Regions from separate parts of the Paenibacillus aurantius genome, predicted to be linked through region 2. Evidence: a T-box and tRNA genes for the amino acid it is inferred to sense, from the RefSeq annotation. Region 2 holds a T-box; the other holds one or more tRNA genes.
What was found. A T-box is a leader RNA that pairs with one kind of tRNA and senses whether it is charged. The one in region 2 lies ahead of leuS (leucine--tRNA ligase), so its partner is inferred to be a tRNA-Leu.
Positions count from the first base shown of each region.

Region 1: it encodes a tRNA-Leu, which carries the amino acid that the T-box ahead of leuS (leucine--tRNA ligase) is inferred to sense. The anticodon was not compared.

Region 1 is NZ_CP130318.1:5,015,666-5,026,055, reverse strand. It holds gene corA (magnesium/cobalt transporter CorA) at 1-656, opposite strand, end outside; tRNA gene MJA45_RS22735 (tRNA-Glu) at 830-904, shown strand; tRNA gene MJA45_RS22730 (tRNA-Lys) at 931-1,006, shown strand; tRNA gene MJA45_RS22725 (tRNA-Leu) at 1,064-1,148, shown strand; gene MJA45_RS22720 (Ger(x)C family spore germination protein) at 1,424-2,638, opposite strand; gene MJA45_RS22715 (spore germination protein) at 2,635-4,227, opposite strand; gene MJA45_RS22710 (GerAB/ArcD/ProY family transporter) at 4,224-5,339, opposite strand; gene MJA45_RS22705 (GerAB/ArcD/ProY family transporter) at 5,505-6,632, shown strand; gene MJA45_RS22700 (Lin0512 family protein) at 6,845-7,204, shown strand; gene MJA45_RS22695 (LCP family protein) at 7,363-8,502, shown strand; gene MJA45_RS22690 (phytanoyl-CoA dioxygenase family protein) at 8,760-9,578, opposite strand; gene MJA45_RS22685 (helix-turn-helix domain-containing protein) at 9,651-10,390, shown strand, end outside.
Region 2 is NZ_CP130318.1:2,312,745-2,323,134, forward strand. It holds gene MJA45_RS10435 (CvfB family protein) at 1-598, shown strand, start outside; gene MJA45_RS10440 (class I SAM-dependent DNA methyltransferase) at 612-1,373, shown strand; T-box leader at 1,422-1,681, shown strand; gene leuS (leucine--tRNA ligase) at 1,743-4,193, shown strand; gene comER (late competence protein ComER) at 4,278-5,108, opposite strand; gene MJA45_RS10455 (ComEA family DNA-binding protein) at 5,396-6,067, shown strand; gene MJA45_RS10460 (homocysteine synthase) at 6,180-7,472, shown strand; gene MJA45_RS10465 (deoxycytidylate deaminase) at 7,474-7,986, shown strand; gene MJA45_RS10470 (DNA internalization-related competence protein ComEC/Rec2) at 8,103-10,390, shown strand, end outside.

The DNA of each region.
Region 1 (10,390 bases), 2.7 Mb from region 2:
CGGGAAATGTGATCGTAAATGTCGATGAAGTAGACGTCGGTTTCCTGGCGGGTAAACGACAAATTCTGATGGCTGATCGTGCTGAGGATCGTTTTCTCCTCGACCAGGATGCGCCTTGCCTTCTGCAGGTGTCGTTTCTGCCGGAAAATGTCCTGGGCGATCCGTACGTTCGGGTTGCGGTAAATGGCCCGCTCGAGTCTTTCCGCATCCTCCTGAATCTCGGTGGTGAGCTCGCTGTATTCGTCCACGCAGTGATCGAGAATGTGATAGAGAATATCGCCGGCGTGCTTCATCCGGTCTTCGACCTGCTCGAATTCCCGGTAAAGCTTCTCGAGAAAAGGCAGCTCTTCTTTGTAGATGGTGATAACGTAATTGCTTCCTAGTACATGGGCCATTTCCACCGGCTTAAGCTCCTTGCGCCGGAAAGAGTAGAACGTAAGGAACACGTTCGTTTTGTACCGGTCGAGCTTGGGCCGCTGGTTGAATTTGATGCAGTCCTCCACGAGCAGGGGATGGCAGTGGAAGAGCTCCTCCAGCACGTACTGGATTTCCTTCTCATCGGGCTGGTACAGCCGGATCCAGGCCACTTCCCCTTCAGCGGGAACGCGGACCTTCTCATTGGTAACCTGGCCAGTGGATGTATGATAAACGAGCATGCCGGACCTCCTATCGTCATGGCCTAAGCATAGCACAAAACGGGCCAGGCCAGCTTACCGGGACTTCAACATATTGGCAGTAAAACTTTTTTGAAAAAGGGCTTGTCTTCTTCAAAAGAATCATATATAATCAATTTTGTTGTCACGGAGACAGCAGCCAAGAAGCGAAGCAAGGCCCGTTGGTCAAGGGGTTAAGACACCTCCCTTTCACGGAGGTAACAGGGGTTCGAATCCCCTACGGGTCACCATTTCAACTTGAACCAGCTTCCGCTGCGAGCCATTAGCTCAGTTGGTAGAGCACCTGACTTTTAATCAGGGTGTCGAAGGTTCGAGTCCTTCATGGCTCACCACTCTATCCTCAAGAGGGAAGGCTGAATCCGGTAAACAAATCCTCGTTTTTCTTACATGCGGTCGTGGTGGAACGGCAGACACGCTATCTTGAGGGGGTAGTGCCCACTGGGCGTGAGGGTTCAAATCCCTCCGACCGCACCATACATACCAACCGAAGTCCGGGAGACCGGACTTTTTTTATTTCCTTTATCTTTGATCAAAAAGCCTGGCGCGAGCCAGGCTTTTGCCGTTTGGGAAGGGACGCCCCCGCTTTCCTTGCATAGAGAGCCGCTCGAGGGGAGCGCTCCTTGCCCGATCCGGCCGGCACCGCGCGGAGGGAATCCGGAACGGCTGCCTTCCCCCTTCCGTCCCGGTCCGGCCGTCCTGACAGCCCTCCTCCCTCGGTCAGGAGCACGGCCCTCCGCCCATCCCACGTCTTAATCGGCCCTCATCTTCTGTTCAATCGACTGGATGGACTCTCCCGTGCGTTTGATCGCGATGTCCACCTTCACCCGGACGGGAAGCTCGGGAAATTCCTTATCCCACTGATCCTTGACTCCCTTCCAGTAGGCGGGATAGGACCGGTGGATGACCTCCCCGAAGCCGAAAATATCGGTCTTCAGCTTTCGGGCGCGGGTTAGGGCCTTCTCAATTTTCTCGGTGATGTCCTTATCGGTTTCCTGCTCGAGAGCCGCGAGGGTCTCCAGCTTGGACAAATCGGCCTTGCAGCCGGATTCCGAAACAATCGCGTCTCCCTTGATGGCCAGGTCGATGACGGGGCGGCCGTTCTCCATCCGGGCTTTGAGCTTGCGTTTGGTCCGGACCACCTGAATACCCATATTGTCGGGACTCTTTTCGCCGGAAGGGCAGGGGACCGTTACCAGTGTACTTCTCACTTGCCCCTGGCTGTAGTTGAAGCCCTTGCTTTCATTCTCGCTTAACCAACCGACAAGCTTATCCTTGCGAAAAGCGGCCATGCCCGAATAGGCCAGGATGGCATCGCTGCGAGCCTTCTCCGTATTCTCCTTACTTATTCCCTTCTCCCGGTTTCCCCTCACTTGAACACCCGTCAAGACAGGCTCTTTGCCTTTGCTGACGATATCCGACACCAGATCGTCCAGCGTTATGCTGCCGGTCGCCGCCCACGCCTTCTCGGACATTTCCAAGGAGGTAAAGAGATCGTTTGCCGGGATCGGCTCCAAAGTAGTCATCGTCTGCAGGACCGTTTGGACCGAGACGCCCTTCGTGATCACGATATAGAAATCTCCCCGGACCTCCTGGTCGCGAAAAAGCAGATCCAAAGCCTGCGCGATCCCTTCCTTCGCCAGATTTTCCCCGAGGACGATGACGCGAAGGTGGGCGCCGTAAATTTTGCGGGGGGCTTCGGTGGTCATCCGGCGGATGGCCTCCAGCACCGAGCGGCCATCCGTCCGGTAGGTCACGACCGGAGCACGGCCGCTTCCGTTCTTTTTGCTCGCCACGGCACCCGGGTTGACGATCTGAACCGATACCTGGTACCGGTCTCCCTCTTTGTCCAGGCCGAAAGCGGAGGAGATGGCCAGCATATCCAGCTCCCGGCGGCTCCAGCACCCCGTGAGCAAAGGGGTAAGCAGGCTAAGAAGGACGAAGAGGCGGAGTCCTTTTTTTATCATGCGTGGTCCTCCTTTTGGGGCTGGGCCGCCGTGTTTTCCTCACGGATAAGGTTATTGTCCGTACTCATGCGGGGGCGGGAGAACATGGCCCAGCGAGGAAGCCTGATAAGTGAATCCTTTTGCTCCGCCGGCATAAAGGGAGCGAAGGGAGCCATGTAGGGAACCCCGAAGGAGCTCAGGCTGGTCAAATGCAGAATCATGCCAATCATGCAGATGACGAGACCGAACAGGCCGAAGGAGGCCGCTAGCCCCATAAAGAGCAGGCGGAGCATCCGGATGGAGATCCCCATGCTGAATGCCGGAATGACGAAGTTTGAAATGGCGGTAATGGAGACGATGATGACCATCGCCGGAGAAACGAGACCGGCCTCCACGGCCGCCTGTCCGATGACGAGGGTACCGACAATGGAAACGGACTGGCCGATCGTTTTGGGCATCCGGACGCTCGCCTCGCGGAGAATCTCGAAGGTGATCTCCATGGCCAGGGCTTCCACAAAGGCGGGGAAGGGGACTCCTTCCCGCTGGCCAGCTAGGCCGATAAGAAGGGGAGTCGGCAGCAGCTCCTGGTGAAACGTCGTGATGGCAATATACAAGGACGGTGCCAGAAGAGCGATGAAAAAGCACAGAAACCGGAGCAGCCGCAGAAGCGCCGCGAAGTCCGCCCGCTGGTACGAGTCCTCTGGTGCGTGAAAGTACTGGTTGAACAAAGCCGGAGCAAGCAGAATAAAAGGTGTTCCGTCCACGAAGACCGCCACATGCCCTTCGAGAAGCCAGGCCGCCGCCGTATCGGGGCGTTCCGTGTTGAAAAGCGTAGGGAAGGGGCTAAAGGGGGCGTCCTGAATCATTTCCTCGATATACCCGCTTTCCAGGATGCCGTCGATGTCGATACGGCTTAGCCGGTGGCGGACTTCTTTAAGCACGCCTTCGTCGGCAAGCCCTTTGATATACATAAGCGCTACCCGGGTATGGGTGACCTTCCCGATCCTTTGATTCTCGATCCACAGGCGCGGATCTCTGATTTTACGCCGGACCATGGCGGTATTGACGTCGATTGTCTCCGTAAAGCCCTCGCGGGGGCCGCGGATGACCGACTGCGTGCTCGGCTCCTCCACGCCCCTTCGTGCCCCTCCCTCGGTGGAGACGGACAAGGCCCGGTTGATTCCCTCCACGAGAAGAATCGTTTGTCCCGAAAACAACGCATGCATCATCTCATCGTAGTCGCCGATTTCATTAACCTCGGAAACCGTAATGACGACATGCTTCAGATAGGAGATGGCTTTGGCAGGGGGGTAGGACTTCTCCCCGTCCCAAACGATCCGGTCCGCGAGGAGGGATTGGATCAGCTGGGTGGCATCCGTCAATCCTTTGACGTACAGGATGCCAACCGGAATGCCCGGCGGCTCTCCCAGGTAAATGCGTCGGGATACAATGTCGGGACTATTCCCAAACCGGTGAGTCACCTCCTGGAAGACGTTTTTTATGCTGTCCTCTAGAGGAACCGGCGGCTTCGGTTTGGGAGGCACGGCGTTAGGCTCGGTTCCCGGCACTCTTTTTTTGACCTTTTGGAAGAGAGAAAACAGCTTGTTCATGGAGCAGACCTCCCTTGGCCTTTGCCTTGGATTAGCTTGCGGACATAGAGCATTAGGAGCAGCAGAACAGGGATGATCATTTGCATAGGAATATGCACATAACGCGGGACGATGTCGAGACCGACTTTAGCATGCTCCGGAAAGCTCCGCGCCATGAGAAGGGAAACCGACCAAACGGCCAGGGCCAGCAGCCCACACATTCCCTTGCTGAACTTTCCCGGCTTACCGTCAAAAAGGATTTCGCCGAGTCCGAGCACGCCCCCGAGAAAGAAGAGCACAATCTTGAAATAGCCTCCCACGATAAGCAGAAGAATGGTAAAGGCCTCCAGCCTTTGAAGGAAATTTCCGACCTTAATGAGGGCGGTCGTTTTGAGGAGAGGAAAGACGGCGTTGGTTAAGCCGAAAGTGCCGAGAGCCCCGATGTTAAGGGCGGTCACAAAGGCCAGGATAAGTCCACTGACGATCATCCCCCGGTAGGCGGTCCGAATTGCCCCACGGGTGTGGATGAGGTAGGGACTGAACATGGTAAACACAATAACCTCGCCAAACGGAAAAGTGACCGCTTGGGGAAAAGCCGCTGACCAAACCGGGCCCCATCCGTTCTCGAGGATAGGCAGGAAGTTTTCCAGTTTGATCACATTGGAGAAGAGGAGCACGATCACGCCAAGCAGAGCAATAAGCACACAGATATACAGAAAAATTTCTCCCGCACGGGCAAGGGCCCCTATTCCCAGAACCGCACCGTAAAGGATGACGAGGATCATGATCAGGTTGACGGCGGACATGGGCGTATCCGGCAGGGCGGAGGTGAGCAGCAAGGCCCCAAAGTCCCGCAGAACCCTTGCCGAGAGATAGAGAAAATAAACGCAATACGCAAAAGCAAGCGGTCGCCCGATATAGCGGCCAAAGGCTTTCACGAAGCATTGGGTCAAACTCATGCCGGGGCAGAGCCTTAGAATCAAGACATAGAGCGTCAGAAGCACGAGTCCGCCAAGCAGGCCGGCAAGAACGGCCAGCCAGGCATCCTGCTTGGCACGGACGGCCAGGCCGATGACAATGGAGCTCCCCAACTCAAACAGAACGATGAGGGAAAACAACTGGTGGTTGGTCATTCTCGTAGGGGTCATAGGCTTCCTTTCCTGTAGGCGAAAAGGTCGTGTGTCATGGAGTTCTAAGCGATAGCTTGTTCACTTTTCTGCCTATTCATCCGGGAAAAGCGTTTAGAATAGGGCTCGGGTGAGAATGTTAACAACAGGAGGAAGAAGGGAGGAGGAGGCATGAAAGCGGATGGGCAAATCTCGACCCGGCAGCTGTTTATCCTGACTGTGGTCTTCGTCATAGGGACCTCCATTCTGGTAGCTCCCTCGGTCCTTATTTCGGTAGCCCGGGAGGATGCCTGGATTGCTGCGATGCTGGGGGGGGCGGTTGGAACGGGGACGACCCTGTTGTACGGGTGGGTGGGGATACGGATGAGGGGAAGCACGCTGATGGAATTTACGGGTCGGCTCCTTGGCCGCTGGACAGCCAAAGTTCTAGCCGTGCTGATCTTTGGGTATGTTTATTTCACCTGCGCCTTAATCCTGCAAAACACCGCAGACTTCGTTACGGGGGAAATCCTGCCCGATACGCCCGACTGGGCGGTAGAGGTTATTTTCCTGGCCGTCGTGGTGATGGCCGTCTGGATGGGCCTTCAGCCGCTTGCCCGGACGGCCGAAATTTTCTTTCCCTGGATTCTGCTCCTTATCCTGATCATTTATGTTCTTCTTCTACCAGATGTAAATCTTCAGAAAATCAGACCCATTCTGGGGGAGGGAATCCTCCCGGTTGCCAAGGTGTCGGCTTTGCTGTGGGCGTTCCCTTTTCTCCAGTTGTTCCTTTTTCTCCTTATTTTCCACCATGTGGGAAATCCCGAAAAGGGGAAGAAGGCGATGCTTGCAGGATCTGCTGTGGGAAGCGTGGTTCTCGTCATTTTGATGTTTTTGAGCATTGCCGTCATGGGATCCCCTTTAATGGAATTGAGGCTGTACCCAACGTTTACGCTGGCTCGCAAAATCAACATTGGCAACTTTCTGACAAGGATTGAAGTCGTGCTTGCCGGTGCCTGGTTTCTGTCCAGCTTTCTGAAGCTTTCCATTACGTACTATACGGGAATCAAGGTGCTGACCGCTCTCTTTAATCTGGCTAACGGGCGTTGGCTTATTGCTCCCTTGGCCGCTCTTATGATGTACCTGGCCCATGTCACCAACCCCAATATTCTGTTTAGCCTGAAGGTATACTCCCAGTTTCTGCTTTACCCGAGCATCCTTCTGGGCTTCGTTTATCCCCTTCTTCTGCTGGTGCTATCCTTCTTCCATGGGAAGCAGGGAAGAGGAAAGGGGGGGCGAAAGAGAGCGGAGGAGACCTGACCGCTGCCTGCCGTAAGCTCGAGGAGTCAGGCCATCATTCGTTAAACACAGCCGGGAACGGGGCCAGGTCCTGATCCCCGCATTCCCCCGGGCTGCCTGGCGGATGGGGACCGAGGGTTCCGGAAGAAGCCCGGGCCCGTTGCTTTGGTCCCTAATCTGTGTTACCTTGTCTGGGAGATAAGCGGTATGAATCCCTGACAGGAGGATGACGGATGGACAAAGTGATCTTCATTGAGCTAGGCACGGGCATCGATCTGCATGGGCAGGATGTGACGAAAGCGGCCGTTCGGGCCGTGAAGAACGCCATTCACCACAACTCCATGCCCGGCCTGCGGGCGATGCTCCCCGGCAACAGCCTTCATAATATGAAGGTTCGGGTGAAGCTGGCGGTTCCCTGTGACAAGGAGCAGCTGGATGTGGAGCAGGTGAAGGCGGTTCTCCCTTACGGGGAGGTAACCGTCGAGCTGATGGACGGCGGCATGCTCACGACAAGCGGCGTGGTGCTTGAAGACAAGAACGACAAGAACGATCTGATTTATGTGGTCAACGCCTCCGTGGAGGTCGGCTATTGATCATCCGGGAAACCCGCAGGCTCTTTTAGGGGCTTGCGGGTTTTCTTTTCGGTTTAGACACTTATTGTCAGGTTTCGTCACATTTCTGTAACCTACTCCCGGCTAACTTCCGGTACAATTAGGGGCGGCTTACCCGAATACTTTATCAGGAGGAGATCATGAGGAACCGAAGACAGCCCCGAAAAACCTTACGCAAAGTAATCATTACGTTATTCATAGGGATGGCGCTGGCGGCCGGAGGCGCAGCCGCTTACGCTGGCTATCTGTATACGAAGGCCAACGACGCGCTGGATAAAATGGCCGGCAGCCAACCGAGCGCCGGTGCGGAGGAGAAGGCGGACGACTCCCGGAAGTGGAGGCCAATGACTTTTTTGCTGACCGGAATTGACAGCCGGGAAGGAAGCGGAGGGACCATGAACATGGATGTCATGATGCTGGCCGCGCTTAATCCCGAGACTCATAAAATGACCGTTGTCTCTCTGCCCCGCGACATGCTGCTGAAGTCCAAGCATCACGGTCGGCACAAGGCCAACTATTTCTTTCCTTACTTCTATAACCAGGACAAGAACACCGCTCTCCAGGAAACCAAACGTTTCTTCAGCGACATGCTGGAGGTCCCCATCGATTATATGGCGGTCATCGACTTTGACGGCTTCAGCCGGACGGTCGACGAGCTGGGGGGGCTGAAGCTGGACGTGGACATGGACATGAAATACACGGACCACGCGGACGGAACGGATATCAACCTGCGCAAAGGCCTGCAGGAGCTGGACGGCAAACAGACGCTGGACTTTGTCCGGTACCGCAAGTCCAATGAAGGGACCGGGGAGTCGTCCGATCTGGAACGAAACACCCGCCAGCAGCAGGTGATAAAGGGACTTCTCGATAAGCTGACCTCCCTGGGAGGGATATCCAAATGGGGCGGCGTTCTCGACATTGCCGGGGAAAGCGTGCAAACCGATATTCCCGCCCAGGAGCTGAAGCAATGGATTCTGTCCTTCAAGAAGCTTAAGCCGGAGCAAATCCAGTTTGAGCATCCCGGGGGGATATGGGACAGCCCCTATCTGCTCATGCACCAGAACGAGCTGGAGGATGCGCTGCGCGCTTACAGAGCGGAGCTTGGCCTGCCGGCGGAAAGTTCCTCTACCGGAGACCTCTCCAAGGCGGTTGGCGTGAGCGGCATGAGCACCGGGTCTGACGAGCCGGAAGGGGAGAACGGCGGAGCCTCCTCGGGAGCGGGAGAGGATAACGGGTCCGGTCGAGGGACGGATTCAGAAAAGTCCGGAAGGCGTTCCTAAAAGCCCCTGATCAAGTCCCGCTTCCCTTCACCCGGCTGCCGGTAAGTAGGGGGAAGCGGAACAAGGGGTATATCGGAAAGGTGTCCGAGCAAGACGAACCTCCCGTTTCCTGCGCAAGAAAGACCTCGGTCTCCCAACATAGGGAGACCGAGGTCTTTCTTTTTTGGCACCTGGTGCCTTATCGGGTAACTTTGTTGGCACTTTGCGGATAGGGCACCTCCCCGGCTTTGGGCCGGGGGCTTACGACGGCTCACAGCCTAATGAGGCTGGTATACCCCGCCCTGGTTATGCTCGGTGCCGCACGGACCGGAAGTGGGATTCGCATCCCGGTCGATCGGCTTTCCCGACGCTTCATAGAGAGGAGTATAGTACTGTCCGATCCGGGTGGTGGAGACTCCCGTGTAGTGGCTGATGAACGCCCGGCGAAAACGGTCCTCCGAGGTGTTGGGATAAGAGCCGTGAATCATGCTCCCGTTGAAGAACAGCACGTCCCCCGCTTTCATCCGGGCGGGAACGGGCTGAAGACCGTCCGGAACATCGACTTCATCCCGGGTGAAAGATACGGCCGGGTCCGCCAAATGAGGGCAGAGCACCTCCAAGGCGTTCGATTTCGGAACGAGGAACATTCCTCCGTTCTCCTCGTCCGCATCATCCACGGCGATCCAGGCGGCGATGCAGGTGCCCGGCTCCACCTTCAAGTAGAAGTTGTCCTGGTGCAGAGCCTGGCCCTTCGCTCCGGGCGGTTTGAAGTAGAACATGCTCTGGGCGGCAAGGGGCTCCTCCTCCAGGAGTTCCCTCAGTACGTCCAGAATCCGGCCGTCCAGCATCATCTTCATCGAAAGCTCATCCACCTTGTGGGGATGCATCATCCTCGGATAACGCTGCAGAATATCCTTGGCTTCTCCCTCGGGAACGGGGCTGAAGCATCCGGGAATCGGGCCTCCCGCTTGGAGCTTCATAAAATGCTCCCGCAGCCCTTCCGCTTCCTCCGTGGACACGAGCCCTTTTACAATAAGGAAGCCTTCTTCGTCGTAATGCTTTTTATCCTCAACTGTGATTTTGGTGCCTGTCGCCATGATTGACTCCTCCTTGTTTTCCCGCTTATGGCTTTATAATAAAATAGAGAAAACGAAAAAGGGATGAAGCATATGGTCGATAACCATAACGATCCTGCTGCGAATCACGCCGCCCCCAATCCGGGTGTCCTGATCGCCGATCATTATAACCGGGCCTTCGGGTACACGACCCGCAGGCCGAGGGGGACCCGGGACTGGCTGATCACCTGCACCATCGGCGGGGAAGGCCGCTTCCGCCTGAACGGAAGGCTGTTCTCCTGCCGGAGCGGGGACATTGCCATCCTTAAGCCGGGAACTCCCCACGATTACGAAGCGGCCGAGGGAGAAGGCTGGGAGTTTGTGTGGGCCCACTTTGTTCCCCCGCCTTATTGGGGAAGAGCCGTTCAGCTGCCGGAAGAGGAGAATGGGCTCATCTTTCTGGCGCTGGAGGACGAAGCCCTTCACCGGCGAATTCTGCAGGCATTCGAAAGGCTCATTCTTGATGCGAGAACATGGAAAGGCGGCGAGGAGCTTGCCATGAACGGTCTTCATGAAGTCTTCCTTCTCCTCTCACGGAAATTCGCCGCCCGGGAAGGGCCGGTGCTGGACGAGCGGGTGGAGAAGGTGCTTCAGCGGATGACCGAAAGCCTCCAGGAGCCGCATTCGGTAGCCTCCTTGGCGGAAGAGGTTCATCTCTCGGCGTCCCGGCTCGCTCACCTGTTCAAGGAGCATATGGGCGACTCCCTCATGGAAACCCTGCTGCAGCTCCGTCTCCGCCACGCCGCCAAGCTGCTAGCGTTCACCCGCCGGCCGGTGTCAGAGATTGCGGAGAG
Region 2 (10,390 bases):
GGAGCTTCGTCCTCAGGTAGGAGACAAGGTATACGTAACGATGGCGCACGACCGGCAGGGCCGGCTGATGGCCAAGCTGGCAGGAGAGGAAGAGCTCGCTCCCCTCACCTTCCATGCTCCGACCTCCTGGTTGAACCAATGGGTGGAAGCCCGCGTCTACAAGCCTCTTCAAATGGGCACCTTCGTGATATGTGAAGGAGGGATCCTCGGCTTTGGGGTAATCGGCATGATCCATGCTTCCGAGCGGACCCGGATGCTTCGCGTCGGGGAAACGGTACAGGTTCGGGTCATGAAGGTCCGGGAGGACGGACGCGTCAATCTTTCCCTTAAGCCGTTGAAGGAAGTCGGCCGGGTCGAGGATGCGGATAAGCTTCTCGCTTATCTGAAGGAACGGCCGAACGGGGCGATGCCCTTCTCGGACCAAACGCCGGCAGATATCATTATGCAGCGGTTCGGGATAAGCAAATCGGCTTTTAAACGGGCCATGGGCAAGCTCATGAAAGAGGGCCTTATCGTGCAGAAGGAAAACTGGACGTACCTGCAGACGGATAAGGATTCGGGGCCGGCAGCACCAGCCGGAGCCTCAGATAACGAGTAAGGATGAGTGGGGTATGGCTTACGGGCGATTCGCCTATTACTACGACCGGCTGATGGAGGATATGCCTTATCCCCGCTGGCTTTCGTTTCTGGACCAATGCTGGGAAAGGTTCGGGCGCCCGTCCTCCGTCGTCGATTTGGGGTGCGGGACGGGGAGCATTGCCATTCCCCTGGCCCGGAAAGGCCTGGAGGTAACCGGCATCGACTTGTCCGACCACATGCTGGCGGTGGCAAGGAACAAAAGCGAAGAAGCGGTTGTTGGGAAAGCCGGGAAGGGAAGCGTCCATTTTCTTCAGCAGGATATGCGGGAATGGGAGCTTCCGGACCGTGTGGATGGAGTCATTTCCCTTTGCGATTCGCTGAATTACTTGACCGAGGAAGCGGATTTGACGGAAACTTTCCGGCGGACGTATGAAGGGCTTGCTCTGGGTGGACTCTTTGTTTTCGATATGCATACTCCCCGTCTATTGGGGGAGTATTACCGGTCGCAGCCTTTTCTTCTGGACGAGGAGGATATCGCCTACATCTGGACATGCGGGTTTGACGAACAGCTGTGCCAAATTGAACACGATCTGACTTTCTTCGTTAAGGAAGAGGGGGGGGACCGGTTTCTCCGGTTCGAGGAGCATCACGTTCAGCGGGCTTACCCGCTGCCTTGGGTCAAGGATCAGCTCCGGGAGGCCGGTTTCCGGGATGTACGGCTTTACGGCGATTTTGAATGGCGGGAAGCGGATGAAGAGACGGAGCGGGCGTTCTTCGTTGCCCGAAAGGGATAACGGTGACTTGACAGAGCCGCTCCTTGTTTCATATAATTTGGTACATACTTTATGGCTGTGAAGAGGACTAGTAGTTTTCGCGTGCGTCTTATACAGAGAGCCGGGGGAAGGTGGAAGCCGGCAGATGACCGAGAATGAACTCGCCTTGGAGCCGGATGGTGAAGCCTGCTGCATCCGATGGCCGGATGCCTTATGGTGCTAACCGGACCGCTGCCCGCGTTACAGGGTTTACGAGTGGATCTTTCCCTCCTCGGGAGGAAGGGTCAACCAGGGTGGTACCACGGGAATTCAAACCTCTCGTCCCTGGCCTTAGGGCCGGGACGGCAGGTTTTTTTATTGCGCTGTTAATAGTACAAGGAGGAATAAGCCATGACACAGGAAGGCAATGCCCATCCAGGGTACAATCCCCAGAAGCTGGAGCCGAAATGGCAAAAATATTGGGATGAACACAAAACGTTTAAGGTGCTGGAGGACTCGGACAAACCGAAGTTCTACGCACTCGATATGTTCCCTTATCCGTCCGGAGCCGGGCTGCATGTTGGCCATCCGGAAGGTTACACGGCAACGGACATCGTTTCCCGCTTTAAGCGGATGAGAGGCTACAACGTTTTGCATCCGATGGGGTGGGACGCTTTCGGTCTTCCCGCGGAGCAGTACGCGCTGGACACGGGGAACGACCCTAGAGACTTCACGGCGAAGAACATCGATACGTTCCGGCGTCAGATCAAGTCCCTCGGTTTCTCCTATGATTGGGACCGGGAGATCAGCACGACGGACCCGGAGTATTACAAATGGACGCAGTGGATCTTCATCCAGCTGTATAACAAAGGATTGGCTTATGTCGATGAAGTGCCCGTCAACTGGTGTCCGGCACTCGGCACCGTGCTCGCGAACGAGGAAGTCATTGACGGCAAGAGCGAACGCGGCGGGCATCCCGTCATACGCAAGCCGATGCGTCAATGGATTCTGAGGATTACGGAGTACGCGGAAAGGCTTCTCGAGGATCTGGAGGAGCTCGACTGGTCCGAGAGCATCAAGGACATGCAGCGCAACTGGATCGGAAAGTCCAAGGGCGCCGAGGTTCAATTTGCGATCGACGGACATGAGGGCGTCAACCTCACCGTCTTCACCACCCGCCCGGATACGCTTTTCGGTGCGACTTACTGCGTCATTGCGCCGGAGCATGAATTCGTCGGCCGGATTACCACGCCGGAGCAGCAGGAAAGCGTGGAACAGTACCGGGAGAAGGCGGCCCGCAAGAGCGACCTGGAACGGACGGATCTGGCCAAGGAAAAGACAGGGGTCTTCACCGGGGCGTATGCCGTCAATCCAGTCAACGGTGAGAAGGTTCCGGTCTGGATTGCGGACTACGTGCTGGCCGGCTACGGCACCGGGGCCATTATGGCGGTTCCCGGCCACGACCAGCGGGACTACGAATTCGCTAAAGCGTTCCACCTGCCGATCGTGGAAGTGGTGGCGGGCGGCAATCTCGATACGGAAGCCTATTCGGGGGACGGCGAGCATGTGAACTCCGGCTTCCTGAACGGATTGGCCAACGAGAAGGCCATCGCCGCCATGATCGAATGGCTGGAAGCCGAGGGCAAAGGGAAAGGGAAGGTTACGTACCGGCTCCGCGACTGGCTGTTCAGCCGTCAGCGTTATTGGGGCGAGCCGATCCCGATTCTGCATCTTGAGGATGGCAGCATGAAGACGGTGCCGGTGGACCAGCTGCCGCTCCAGCTTCCGGAGATGGACGAAATCCGTCCCTCCGGAACCGGAGAGTCTCCACTGGCCAACGACGAGGAATGGGTGAATACCGTGGATCCGGAAACCGGGCTTAAGGCCCGCCGGGAAACGAACACCATGCCGCAGTGGGCGGGAAGCTGCTGGTATTACTTGAGGTTCATCGATCCGCGGAACGACCAGGAAATCTGTTCGCCCGAGCTTCAGAAGAAATGGCTTCCGGTCGACCTCTATATCGGAGGGGCCGAGCATGCGGTACTTCACCTGCTCTATGCCCGCTTCTGGCACAAGGTTCTGTATGATCTGGGCGTAGTGGCGACCAAGGAGCCTTTCCATAAGCTCGTCAACCAGGGAATGATCCTGGGGGAGAACAACGAGAAGATGAGCAAGTCCCGGGGCAATGTCATCAACCCGGATGACATCGTGAACCAATATGGCGCGGATACGCTCCGCCTGTACGAAATGTTCATGGGGCCGCTGGAGGCGACGAAGCCTTGGAATGACAGCGGGGTGGAAGGAAGCTACCGGTTCCTGAACCGGGTCTGGAGGCTGTTCCTAAACGAGGACGGCACCCTGACGGGCAAGCTGACGGAGAACGACGCGGAGACGACCGATGCGTTCAAACGCACCTGGCACAAAACGATCAAAAAAATAACGGAGGATTACGAAGCCCTCCGGTTCAACACGGCCATCAGCCAAATGATGATTTTCGTCAACGAAGCTTACAAAACCGAGAAGCTGCCCAAGGCCGCCTTGGAGCAGTTTGTCCAGATGCTGTCGCCGATCGCACCGCATCTCGCGGAAGAGCTGTGGTCGCTTCTCGGCCATTCCGAGAGCATTACCTACGCCGAGTGGCCTTCTTATGAGGAAGCCTGGACGGTGGAGAATGAAGTCGAGATCGTCGTTCAGGTGAACGGCAAGATCGTCGACCGCGCTATGGTCGCGAACGATCTGGAGCAGGCCGCCATGCAGGAGCTTGCCCAAGGTCTGGAGAAGGTGAAGGAAGCCATTGCCGGCAAAACCGTCCGGAAAGTCATCGCGGTCAAAGGCAAGCTTGTCAACATCGTGGCCAACTAACGAAAGCCAGCCTCGGCCGCTAAGGAAGAGGAACCGCCCGTAAGGGCGCAGTATAGCGGGACCGTCCTTCCGGGCGGTCCCGCTTCAGGTTTTCTTATTCGGGAAGGCGGCTTCTACCTTATCCACATCTTCCCTGTACTTGGCGTGGGTGATCCGGATCAGCTGATTAAAGAGATCCTTCACCTCGCGGTCCATGAGACGAAGTCCTTCGGCTGTAATGCCGCCGGGAACGGCCACGCGCTTCTGCAGCTCATCCGGAGTAAAGCCGCCGGCGGTCAGGAGCATGCCGGTTCCAAGCAGCATCTCGCTGGCGAGGCGGGTGGCTTCTTCCCGGGGAATGCCGGTCTCTTCCACCGCCGCGTCGACAAATCTTTGCAGAAGAAACGCCATGAAAGCGGGGCCGCAGCTGGAGATATCCGAGGTCACCCGGGTAAAACTTTCCTCTACCTCAATGGGGCGGGAGATACACCCGGCCAAACGGTCGAGCAGGAGTTTATCCTCCGGCTGCAGGCGGTCGCTGTAGATGCACAGGGCGGCCCCGCTCAGAACGTAGTTGGTGATGCTCGGAATGATTTTGGCCACCTTGCAGGGCAGCTGGTCTTCCAAGTGCCGGATCAAGACAGGGCTCGTGATGGAGACGACGAGGTGATTCGGGTCGAGATAAGGGGCGATTTCGGGAAGCACCCGCTTGAATTCGGACGGCTTCACACAGACAAAAAGAAGCCGGCACGCTTCGGCGACCTCCCGGTTCGTAAGGACCGCCCGGAGTCCGGGATACCGCTCCGCCAGCTTTTCCGGTTTAGAAGGGTTGCGGTTGGAGGCCGTAATTTCTTCCGGTTGAAGGGCTCCCGATTGGATGAAGGCTTCAATAAGGATAGACCCCATGCTTCCGGTGCCGATAAAGCCCGTTTTCATTAACTTTCCCTCCCATGGCCTGGATTAGAAGAACGGAAAGCGGGACTTTCTCTGCTGACGCTAGAGAAAGGCTCCCGTCCTTGCCGGTAAAAAACTCCTCTAACTATATGACGGTTAGGGCGGTTTCATGCCTGGGAGGAAGGAACTTGATTTCTCACGGCTCCTGGCGTATAGTAAGGGCAACAGCATACTTGGAGCGGAAGAACCGCCTTTGTCCACGGATTCGTGGCAGAGGCGGTTTTTTTTGGCCCTTTTTTGGGCCGATTCAGGAAAGGAGCAGAGAAACGATGGGATTGTTTATGCGTCAGTACGGAAAAGTATTCGTTTGGCTGCTGCTGCCGATAGCAGCAGCAGGAGTCTGGCTGGGGGTCCGCCATGCTTTTGACCGGGCGGATCAGGCACTCCTCGCACCGGTGAACGGCCAGATTGAGGAGTGGCTGGATCAGAAGCCGGGAAGCCAAGGGACGGACAAGCCGGGAGCAGGGGAAGGGAAAAGTCCTGCCGGCGCGAACGGGGCGTCTGTTTCCCCGAGTCCGGCCCCTTCTCCCGCATCGGCTCCTGCTGCCCAACCGAAGCGGCCATCCGAAGGGGAGGTGCCGGCTGGACGGACGCAGGGGACCGCGCAAGCGGCCGGAGAAGGGGAGGGGGCTCCGACCGCGGCTTCCTCTCCTTCTCCGGCTGGCCGGGCTGCTGAGCCGGGCGCCGGCACGGTGACGGCTCCTTCTTCCGCCGGCAAGGAAGGGACCAAAGCCGGAGCCGGGAAGATCAACCTGAACACGGCTTCGCTTCAGAAGCTCATGGACCTGCCGGGAATCGGCGAAAGCAAAGCGAAGGCTATCATCGCTTACCGGGAAGGAAGCGGAGGATTCAAGAAGCCCGAAGACATTACGAAGGTAAAGGGCATCGGTCCGAAAACCTATGAATCGTTCAAGGATCGGATTTCGGTAGAAGGACCTTGAGGAGACGAGCGGCTTTAAAAGACAACCGTTCGTGATCCTGTTTGCTTTTCAATTTCATACAAATATGAGAGAATTAATAGGAAATAATAACTAGGAGGTTATCGATAAACTTATGGCAGAAGAACGCAAGCTTTCCCCCGAAACCCTGGCCGTGCATGCCGGGCAGGAAATTGATCCGGCTACTTTCTCCCGGGCGGTTCCGCTTTACCAGACGACTTCCTACGGCTTCCGCGATACCGATCATGCCGCCAACCTGTTCGCCTTGAAGGAATTCGGCAACATTTACACTCGATTAATGAACCCGACAACGGATGTTTTCGAGAAAAGAATCGCCGCCCTGGAAGGAGCCCCTGCTGCGCTCGCTACGGCTTCCGGACAAGCGGCTATTACTTATTCGATTCTAAATATTGCTGGGGCCGGCGATGAAATCGTATCGGCTGCCAGCCTGTATGGCGGAACCTACAACCTGTTCTCCACCACGCTGCCTAAGCTTGGAATCAAGGTTATTTTCGTCGATCCAAGCGATCCGGAGAATTTCCGCCGTGCCATTACGGAAAAAACGAAAGCCGTCTATGCCGAAACGATCGGCAATCCGAAGGGGGATGTTCTGGATATTGCCGCTGTGGCGTCCATCGCCCATGAGAACGGGGTTCCCCTGATCGTGGACAACACGTTCCCAAGTCCCTACCTGCTTCGCCCGATTGAGCATGGAGCCGACATCGTCGTTCATTCCGCCACGAAATTCATCGGCGGCCACGGGACCTCCATTGGCGGCGTCATTGTGGACGGGGGGACCTTCGACTGGAAACAGAACGACAAATTCCCCGGCCTGACCCAGCCGGACCCAAGCTACCACGGCGTGGTGTTTACGGATGCGGTAGGACCCATCGCTTACATAATCAAAGCCCGCGTTCAGCTCCTTCGCGATATGGGAGCGGCGATTTCCCCGTTCAACTCGTTCCTGCTGCTTCAGGGACTGGAAACCCTTCATCTGCGGATGGAACGCCACAGCTCGAACGCGCTGCAGGTCGCTCAATTCCTCGAAGCCCACGAGGGCGTGGAATGGGTCAGCTATGCCGGACTCAAAAGCCATCCGTCGTATGACCTGGCTCTTAAATATCTTCCGAAAGGACAGGGAGCCATCCTAACTTTCGGGATCAAAGGCGGACTGGAAGCCGGCCGCAAGGTAATTAATTCCGTCAAGCTGTTCTCGCACTTGGCCAACGTGGGCGACTCCAAGTCTCTTATCATTCACCCGGCCAGCACGACGCATCAGCAGCTTAACGAAGAGGAGCAGAAGGCAGCCGGCGTATCCCCGGGGATGATTCGTTTGTCCATCGGAACGGAAGGAATCGACGACATTCTGTTCGATCTTGATCAAGCCATCAAAGCGAGCCAGAACTGATATGTCCCGCCGCAAAGACTGGGATACTTATTTCATGGATATCGCCTATATGGCGTCCACTCGTTCCCAGTGCCTCCGCCGGCATGTCGGTGCCGTGCTGGTACAGGGGAAGAAGCTGCTGGGGACGGCTTATAACGGGGCGCCCATGGGGGTGCCGGACTGCTACGAGGCCGGCTGCATGCTGGCCGAGGATTACGAGGTCCGGATCGAGAACGGCCAGGAGTCCGTCATTAAGAAACAGCGATGCATCCGCACCATTCATGCGGAGCAGAACCTCCTGCTGTTTACCGACCGGATCGACCGGGAGGGCTCCTCGGTCTATGTAACCGATCAGCCCTGCTGGACCTGCGCCAACATGCTCGCGAACAGCGGGGTCAAGGAGATTGTCTACCATCGTCCCTATCCGAAGGACAGCGAGAAGGTATCGCTTTTGATGCAGACGCGGGGCATTATTTTCCGGCCCATCCCCTCCTATGAGCCCCCGCCCAATACACTGACGGAAATCATCAATTAATCGTAGGATGAGGAAGAACCTCTTATGCGTTTACGCGTAAGAGGTTCTTTGTTTTTGTCCGATAGACGGTTCCTTCCTGTCCGTGCAGGAGATAAACCCGAGAAGGAGTTACCTTTATGAAACCTACGGTAGTTTCAGGAGCATGGGTCTGGACCGCCGGCTATACGGCGGCCATTTGGCTGCCCGGCTTGACCCTGCCCCTGCCGGCTGTGCTGGGGGCAGCCGCGCTTACGGCGGCGCTGCACCTGCTGGCCCTGCCGGGGAGAAGGCCTGCGCTTTTTGTCCTGCTTTTTCTTATGGCCGCCGCTTACTACCAATGGAGTGACGGTCGCCATGTCACACGCTTGGAGCTGCCCGTTGGGGAGGCCGGGCCGGCGGAGGAAGGAAGCGCCGTTATGCGCGGGACGCTCGTTTCCCCGGTAACGGTAGACGGGGACAAAGCGTCCTTTCTCCTTCTGGCGGAGGAGGTACAGGGGGAAGACGGAGCTTCCTTCTCCAAAGAGAGCCGGTTGGACGGCAAGGAAAAGTTTCAGGTGTCGGTCAAGCTGCTGAAGCCGGAAGAGCAGGCCGCCGCTTTGGCTTTGCGGAGGGGAGACCGAATCGAGCTGGAAGGCACGATCAAAGCCCCGGAAGGGGCAAGAAATTTCGGCGGCTTCGATTACCGCCGCTACTTGAGGCTTCAGGGGATCCACTGGCTGGTTTCCGCCAAGGGAACGGAGCAGCTCCATCGCCTCCCCGCCCAGCCCTTGTCCTGGCCCGTTCTGCTCAGCTGGAACGACCGGCTCCGGGATCATCTGGGCACCCGGCTCGATGCTATCTTTCCTGCGGAGCAAGCGGGGTACATGAAGGGCCTGCTGGTCGGTCTCCGGTCCGATCTGGATCCGGAGTCCTTCCAGCAGTTCTCCCAGCTCGGCCTTACTCACATCCTGGCCATCTCCGGGCTTCATGTCGCCGTATTCGTCGCGGTGCTGCTGTGGATGCTCGCCAGGACCCGGGTGACCCGGGAGACAAGCCTCCTGATCGTCCTGTCGCTGCTCCCTTTCTACATCCTGCTGACCGGGGCTTCGCCTTCGGTTATCCGGGCGGGAGGGATGGCCATGATAGCCTTGTACGCAGCACGTAAGGGCTGGCTCAAGGACGGCCTCCATCTCGTGTGCCTGGTCGGCTGGCTGATGCTCTTGTGGAAGCCTTATTACCTCCTCGATGTAGGCTTTCAGCTGTCCTTTCTTGTGACCATCGGCCTTATTCTCGGGGTGGCCCCGTTCTCGCGCCTTCTTCCGGCAGCCGGTCCGACGGTAACCGGAACACTGGCCGTGACTTTCGTCGCCCAAGCCGCTTCGTTTCCGCTATCGGTTTACTATTTCAATCAATTTTCGCTTATTTCCTGGTTTGCCAATCTGCTGCTCGTTCCCTTGATCAGCTTCGTGGTAACCCCGGCGGGCTCAGCCGCGCTCCTGATCGGGCTGATTTCCGAGCGGCTCGGCCAGCTTCTGGCCTGGCCGACGGTTTGGATCAACCGGTTGTCCTTCCGGATCGTGGAAGGCCTGGACGGCTGGGCTTCCTTTCATCTCATCTGGCCCTCGCCAAGCGAAGCTTGGGTTGCCGCCTATTACGGACTGGGCGGACTGATGCTGCTCGGCGTAGCGGCACGCCGCAAAGCCTTGACTCCTCCTGCTGGAGAAGGGGTTCATCTGGCCGTGAAGATGCCCTGGTACGGTCATCGGGGCATTTTGGCGGCGTCGGCCGCTCTTTTCGTGCTTCTTATGATTTACGGGTATTCTCCCGATAAATGGAACAGGGAAGCTACGGTGAATTTTATCGACGTGGGCCAGGGGGACGCGATCTGGATTCATACGCCCGGGGACCGCAACCTGCTTGTGGACGGGGGAGGTACGGTCAGCTTCCGCAAGGCGGGAGAGAATTGGAAGAACCGGCAGGATCCTTACGAAGTGGGCCGCAAACTGCTGGTTCCTCTTCTTAAGAAGAGGGGAATTCACAAGCTGGATGCATTGATCATTACTCATGGCGATCAGGATCATATAGGCGGCCTTCAAGCCGTTCTCGAACAGATCCCGGTGAAACGGATCTTTTTTAATGGCACCGTGAAGAACAACGCGACCCTGCGAAAGCTGCTGCAAACCGCTCAGGATCGTGGCATCCCGCTGTTTGCCGCCGGTGAAGGAACGCGGTTTGACCCGGATGGCGAAACCAGCCTTGTTTTTCTATATCCGCTTTCCGAAGGGGAGACGAAAATAAGGGAAGAGGAGCACCAGAATGATAGCTCCCTTGTTTTTCTGATGGACATGTACCAAAAACGGTTTCTGTTCAGCGGGGACATGGAGAAGGATGGAGAAGCCGAGCTCTTAACCAGGCTGGACGCAGCCGGCATCCGGCCGGAGAGCCT